Regions from separate parts of the Streptomyces sp. NPDC088785 genome, predicted to be linked through region 3. Evidence: riboswitches for the same ligand, from Rfam matches in the RefSeq annotation. Region 3 holds a riboswitch; each other region holds the start of a gene.
The links. Region 3 has a riboswitch for cyclic di-AMP ahead of ACIP5K_RS14660 (LysM peptidoglycan-binding domain-containing M23 family metallopeptidase). Riboswitches for the same ligand answer to the same signal wherever they lie in the genome.
Positions count from the first base shown of each region.

Region 1 (2,254 bases), on a different contig from region 3:
GGAGCCTGGACGCGCGCAACGGCTACTACGGCGGCCTTCAGTTCTCGCAGGAGATGTGGGAGGAGTACGGCGGTCTCGACTACGCCCCGCGCGCCGACCAGGCCAGCCGCTCGCAGCAGATAGCCGTCGCCGAGAAGGTCCTCGACGCCAAGGGGCCGAGCGCCTGGCCGAGCTGCTCGGCCACCGCCGGCCTGGCGCAGGGCGCCGGCTCGGCGGACGTCGACCCGGGCGCGAGTGCCACCCCCAAGGCCCCCGGCGACGGCGGTGCGACGGCCGGGACGGACTCCGGCTCGGACTCCGGCTCGGACTCGGGTTCGAACTCCGGCGCGGACGCGGACGCGAGTGCGGATCCGGGAGACAAGAATCACGACGGATCCGGCGCATCGGACAAGGTGTCGGACAAGGCGTCGGACGATGCCACGGACGGCGCGTCGGACGCGGCGTCGGACGGCCCGTCCGACGGCCCGTCGGCGGACGACTCCGCCGCTACCTCGGGTAACAGCGAGGAGGGCGGGGCGAGTGACGCCGCGTCGGCTCCGTCCGGCACCGCCTCGCCGGACTCCCCGGACACCGCCGCCGACGACTCCACCGCCCCCGCCGACGCCTCCGCGGGCGGCCGGCACCGGGGCGACCGCGCCACCGACGACGGCGCCGACTCGCGTACGGGCGACGGCCGTCACGCCTCGCGCGACGAGCGGCGCGACGGCGACGCCTATGTGGTCCGCTCGGGTGACAACCTCTGGGACATCGCCGACGCCCAGAACGTGCCCGGCGGGTGGTCCGCGCTCTACGACGCGAACCAGAAGACGGTCGGTACCGACCCGAACCTCATCCTCCCTGGTCAGAGTCTGGATCTTGGGTCTGAATCGGTCGAAAAGTAGCGGGAGTTACGGGGTCTTTGAGGCCTGTATGTCCGCTTTTGATCGAGTGAGACATGAGTCTCAAAGACCCTGATCGTCTTTGAAATCGGGCGGATCCACTGCTTACGGTCTGACCGCTCGCCACAGCGGGCCCCGACGGACGTCACGCCGAATCCTGCCAACGTCCGTACGGGAACAGTCGACGCGTAAGCGCCGTAGGCAGGAGCGGGGGACCCAGGTAAGCCGCCGTCGAGGGAGACCGAGACGGCTTGGGGTTAAGCCGCGCACAAGGATGCGCGGCCGGGCACTCACTGGCCCGAACCCGACAGCTCACCTCGTAGGCGTCGGTGAGGGGATCTCTCCATGCTGCTTTCCAGCAAGGGCAAGCACCGCCGCCCGTCCAAGGCCGTCCGTGTCGCCACGCTCGCCGGTGTCGCCGGTGCCGCCGTCGCCGTCCCGCTGATGGGCGCCACCTCGGCCTCCGCCGCCTCCGCCTCCGAGTGGGACCAGGTCGCGCAGTGCGAGTCCGGCGGCAACTGGTCGATCAACACGGGCAACGGTTTCTCCGGCGGCCTCCAGTTCTCGCCGTCCACCTGGGCGGCCTACGGCGGCACGCAGTACGCGTCCTCCGCCGCGGGCGCCTCCAAGGCCCAGCAGATCTCGGTCGCCGAGAAGGTCCTCGCCTCGCAGGGCAAGGGCGCCTGGCCGAGCTGCGGCGTGGGCCTCTCGGGCGCCTCCACGGGCAACTCCGCCCCGGCCCCCCAGCAGGACACCCAGCAGTCCCAGCCGCAGCAGCAGCAGCCGCAGCAGAGCCAGCCGCAGCAGCAGAAGTCGACCGAGCAGCACACCGACTCCTCGGCCGCCTCCCGCTCGCAGTCGCGCGACACCGTCACCACCCCCACCGGCCAGAAGGTCGAGAAGGGCGACGGCGAGTACAAGGTCAAGACCGGCGACACCCTCAGCAAGATCGCCGACGCGCACGGCACGGACTGGCAGAAGGTGTTCAAGCTCAACAAGGACATCGTCAAGAACGCCGACCTGATCTTCCCGGGTCAGCAGCTCCACCTGAAGTAGGACCGCGCGGGAGTGCCGCGGGCCCGGCGTCGGCGGACGCCGGGTCACCGGCCGCACCCCCGTCCCCACTCCCCGGTGGGCCGCTCACCTGAGCAGCCCCCGCCCCATGCAGCGGGCGGGGGCTGCTGTCTTTGTTCCGTTAAGAAACATTTCGCTCTGGGCGTTGTCCACTGGCCGGGCGGTCGGATGGCCGATGCCTCGGAGCCGGTTAGGCTCAGAGGGTGCGGGACCGAACCAACCGGCCCCGCACCGTCCGCGTCACATCCCAGAAGGAGATGCTCGTGCCGTCCATCGACGTCGTCGTAGCCCGGGAAATCCTG
Region 1 covers NZ_JBIVKH010000008.1:99,809-102,062, reverse strand. The annotation lists gene ACIP5K_RS22485 (transglycosylase family protein) at 1-881, shown strand, start outside; cyclic di-AMP (ydaO/yuaA leader) riboswitch at 1,062-1,219, shown strand; gene ACIP5K_RS22480 (transglycosylase family protein) at 1,224-1,934, shown strand; gene eno (phosphopyruvate hydratase) at 2,210-2,254, shown strand, end outside.
Region 1: another riboswitch for cyclic di-AMP. It lies ahead of ACIP5K_RS22480 (transglycosylase family protein); the one in region 3 lies ahead of ACIP5K_RS14660 (LysM peptidoglycan-binding domain-containing M23 family metallopeptidase).

Region 2 (2,254 bases), on a different contig from region 3:
CGGAGCGGAGCGTCGCGCTGTACATCAACTCCCCCGGGGGCTCGTTCAGCGCCATGACGGCGATCTACGACACGATGCAGTACGTCAGCTGCCCGGTGGAGACGACCTGCCTGGGGCAGGCCGCGTCCGTCGCCGCGGTGCTGCTGGCCGCGGGGGTGCCGGGTCGCCGGATGGCGCTCCCGGGGGCCCGCGTGGTGCTCGACCAGCCCGCGCTGGCCGAGCCGGCCCAGGGGCAGCCCACCGACCTGGAGATCCAGGCCCGCGAGATGGTGCGCACCCGGGAGCGGCTGGTGGAACTGCTCGCGCGCCACTCGGGCAGGACGGCGGAGCGGATCGGCGCGGACATCGAGCGGGACACGGTGCTCACGGCCCGGCAGGCCCTGGAGTACGGCCTGGTGGACCACGTCGTGCAGAACCGGAAGAACCAGCAGGGCGCGCAGGGCGCGAGGTGAGGCGGCCGTGTATCCACCCGAACTTCCGCCGCTGCCCGCGCTGACCCGCGCCGAGTGCGACCTGGTCGACAGCTATCTGGCCGTGGTCGATCTGCTGGCCCGCATCAATCCGGCGCGCGGCGACGACACCTATCGGGGCCTGCGGGCCGCCCAGGCGCTGGTGGGCCGGGCGGTGGCGCTCCGGGACGCCCTGACGCTGATGCACCAGCGGGGCGAGAGCCGGGTGCACGCGGAGACGCTGGCGCGGGCGCTGCGCGTCCTGGACGGCGAGAGGCGGACACGATCAGTCACATTGCCGCCAGAAAACGCCTCCTGACGAACAGTCGGGGTCACCCGGCGCTCGTCGACGGTCACGCCGTCCGGCCACGGCGGGAAACGGCCCGGAAGGAGTACCCCCGGATGGCGTAGATATGAGTAGACGGCGCGACCGCAAGAGTTGCGCGACCACGGTAGCCGGACCCCGGAATTTTCGGTTCCGTGCCTGGTGCGGGCGTGGTCGGGGGTGGCCGCCGGTTCCCGAAAGCCGCACTGTCCACCTGAACGGGTCAAGCGTGAGGAGCCTCACTTACCGCCGGTTCGACTCGGTTTTCCTGGCAAAGGTGGGTCAAGATCCCTCCGACGACAAGCCCCCGCCGCAGCGGCGGGGCGGTCCGTGCGGACGCCGAGTCCTGCCGCCGCCCGGATGCCAGGTCGACAGGAGTGGATCGGCAGGAGTGGAGGACCCAGGCACGACGGGCCGCCGCAGCACCCGCTGCGAGCGTTCCTTGGGGTGAAGCCGCAGCCGCGGCCGGGCATCTTCGCCAGCCCGAACCCGACAGGTCATCCTTCGCAGGCGGCTGACGAAGGGTTGCGCATGACCGCGCTGAATCGTGTCCCGTCGCTGCTGACCCGGGCCGGTACGGCCTCGGCCCTGACGCTCGCCGTCGCGGGCGCCGGGCTGATGGTCCCCGGCGCCGCGCCCGCGGCGTCAGCCGCCGTGGCCTCGTCCAAGGCCCTCCAGGTCGCGGCGTCGAAGAAGGGCGCGCCGTACAAGTGGGGCGCCTCGGGACCGCACCGGTTCGACTGCTCGGGGCTCACGCTCTACTCGTTCAAGCGGGCGGGCAAGAAGCTGCCCCGCACCGCCGCGCAGCAGTACAACAAGACCCACCATGTCGCCGGGTCCCAGCGCAAACGCGGCGATCTGGTGTTCTTCCACTCGGGCCGGAGCGTCTACCACGTCGGCATCTACGCCGGCAAGGGACGGATCTGGCACTCCCCGAAGACGGGGGCCGTGGTGCGGCTGGAGAAGATCTGGACCAAGAGCGTCTGGTACGGCCGGGTGCGCTGACGCCCGGGACGGACCTGTCCGCGGAGGGTGGCCCGGCGCCGGACCACCCCTCGCCCACCGCCTGCCGCCTGCCGCCCTGGCACGCGGGGCCCTCGCGGTCCCTCGCACGCCCTGCGGTGGCGCGTGCGCGGCGCCCCCGGCGGGCCCGGAAACGCCTCCGAGGGGCCCGGAAGCGGCCGCGTGCCGCCGTGCCGTGCTCTGCCGAGCCGTGCCGTGCCCTGCCGTGCCGCGCGACGTACCGGGCGGGGCCCTTCCCGGTCCGGGCCGCTGCCGAGCGGGACATGTCCGGGGTCGGACGCGTGTCCGGTGTCGGACCGCCGCCGGGCCGACGCCCCACGGGCGCGCCGCGCTCAGCGCGTGGGTGCCTGGTGGACGGCGCCGCCGGGCTCGGACAGGGTGCTCCTCCACGGCAGGGCGATCCACACCGTCTTACCGCCCTCGGCGGTCGGACAGACCGAGAGCCGGCCGCCGCACT
Region 2 covers NZ_JBIVKH010000009.1:163,950-166,203, reverse strand. The annotation lists gene ACIP5K_RS24240 (ATP-dependent Clp protease proteolytic subunit) at 1-452, shown strand, start outside; gene ACIP5K_RS24235 (hypothetical protein) at 460-768, shown strand; cyclic di-AMP (ydaO/yuaA leader) riboswitch at 1,102-1,302, shown strand; gene ACIP5K_RS24230 (C40 family peptidase) at 1,306-1,779, shown strand; gene ACIP5K_RS24225 (ATP-binding protein) at 2,130-2,254, opposite strand, start outside.
Region 2: another riboswitch for cyclic di-AMP. It lies ahead of ACIP5K_RS24230 (C40 family peptidase); the one in region 3 lies ahead of ACIP5K_RS14660 (LysM peptidoglycan-binding domain-containing M23 family metallopeptidase).

Region 3 (2,254 bases):
CCGTAACCAGGGGTTGACGAGTGGTGACAAACCACACCCGGCCCCCAGGGAATATCTGGGGGCCGGGTGTGGCGCACGGGGCGTACGGGGCGTGCCGTGGGTCAGCCGGTGACGCCGTGGCCGCGCAGGTAGGCGACCGGGTCGACGTCCGAGCCGTAGTTCGGGGTCGTGCGGATCTCGAAGTGCAGGTGCGGTCCGGTCACGTTGCCGGTCGCGCCGGACAGGCCGATCCGGGCGCCGGCCGTGACCGTCTGCCCCGCGGAGACGCCGACCGAGGACAGGTGGGCGTACTGGGAGTAGTAGCCGTCGGCGTTCTCGATGACGATCTGGTTGCCGTACGCGCCGCCGTCGCCCGCGGAGACCACGGTGCCGTTCGCGACGGCCTTGACCGGGGTGCCGGTGGGCACGACGAAGTCGGTGCCGGTGTGGTAGCCGCTGGACCACATGGCGCCGTTCGCGTGGTACGGCGTGCCGGCGGAGCCCTCGACGGGCATCGCGTAACCGCCGCCGGTGGTGGCGCTCGCCGGGGTGGCCGAGCCGCCCGCGCCGCCGAGGGTGAGCTTCGTGCCGGCCTTGATCAGGGACGCGTCGGCGCCGATGACGCTCCTGTTGTCCTGGTAGAGCCGCTTCCAGCCGCCCTCGACGTGCCGGTTCTGGGCGATCTTCGCGAGGGTGTCGCCGGACTTCACGGTGTACGTGGCCGGCGCGGCCCCGGCGGAGTCCGCGGCCTGCGCCCCGGTGGCACCGATGAGGGGCAGCGCGAGGGCGGCGCCCGAGACGGTGGTGAGGGCGGCGGCGCGGGTGGCGCGGCGGGTCTTCGGACGGCGGTGCTTCGCCTGTGCGGACATGGCGCTTTTCCTCTCCGTCGCCTGCGGGGTGAGCTGTCGGGTTCGGACGGGAGATGTCCGGCCGGATCCCGGGAAGGAGTCCGGCTGCACCCCGAGCCACGTCGGGAATTCCCTCGGCGGCGTACTGCCTGTGGGTCCCCCGCTCCTGCCGTCACGGGTTGTGGTGGGAACTCCGGGCGGCGGCAGGATTCGGCGTTCCGTCCGGTGTGATGGGTGACCGTAGGACAGGAATACGGGCCGCGACAAACAGCGCATTCGCCTTTCGGGATTCTGGTTGATCGTTTACGGGATTCCGCTGTGACCCTCTGTCGATGCCGCGCCTTTACCGGCGCCAATTCCTCCGGGAATTCCGCTCCCCGGCGATCGGGAGATCAACCACGCACCGTCACCGATATGAGCCCGCTCACGCACACGTACACAATCTTCCCCCACGTACGGATACTTGGTACTTAAAGGGGCAAAACAGACGGATGGTTGCCCGGGGAATCCATGTCGTATCGTCGGGTGCAGGCCCACCGGCGAGCGGCGCCGGCGCGCCCGATGCGGAGGAGCCCCACGTGACGCAGCACGCCCCGTCCACCGAGCCCGAACTGACCGCCGTGCGCAACTTCCGCGACGTGGGCGGCCTTCCGACCGTGGACGGCGGCCGCGTACGGCCCGGCGTGCTCTTCCGCAGCGGCCACCTCGCGCACGCCACCGCCGAGGACGCCGCGTTCCTGGCCTCCCTCGGGCTGCACACCGTCTTCGACTTCCGCAACGCGGCGGACCAGAAGCTGGAGGGCGCCGACGTCGAGCTGCCCGGCGTGCGCAACGTGAACCTGCCGCTGTCCGACCCGGCCGACGGCGCCGAGTTCTGGAAGATGGTGCGCGACGGCGACACCGACCAGCTGCGCGGGCTGCTCTCCGACGGGCGCGGCGCGCAGCGCATGATCACCTCGTATCGGAGCATCATCGGCGACCGCACCGCCGAGCACAGCCGGGTGCTGCACGCGATGGCCGACGACAGCACGCCGGCCCTGATGCACTGCGCGGCCGGCAAGGACCGTGCGGGCCTGTCCATCGCCGTGACGCTGCTCGCCGTCGGCGTCGAGCGGGACGCCATCGAGGCGGACTACCTGAAGTCGAACGAGCGGCACCGCCGCTACCGGGTCCGCCGCAACGGCACCGGCGCGGACGACGCCTACTCGGCCGAGGTGATGGAGCTGCTCGCGCCGCTCTTCGACGCCCGCGCCGAGTACCTGCACGCGGCCTTCGAGACCATCGAGCAGACGTGGGGCACCACGGACCGCTACTTCACGGAGGGGCTGCGGCTCGACGCGGCCGCCCGCGACCGGCTGCGCGAGCGCCTCGTCGACTGATCGGCGGCGCGGGGCCCCGTCAGCGGCTGCCGCCGAGCGTGAACAGCA
Region 3 covers NZ_JBIVKH010000004.1:146,096-148,349, reverse strand. The annotation lists gene ACIP5K_RS14660 (LysM peptidoglycan-binding domain-containing M23 family metallopeptidase) at 102-848, opposite strand; cyclic di-AMP (ydaO/yuaA leader) riboswitch at 854-1,024, opposite strand; gene ACIP5K_RS14655 (tyrosine-protein phosphatase) at 1,406-2,206, shown strand; gene ACIP5K_RS14650 (DUF6126 family protein) at 2,226-2,254, opposite strand, start outside.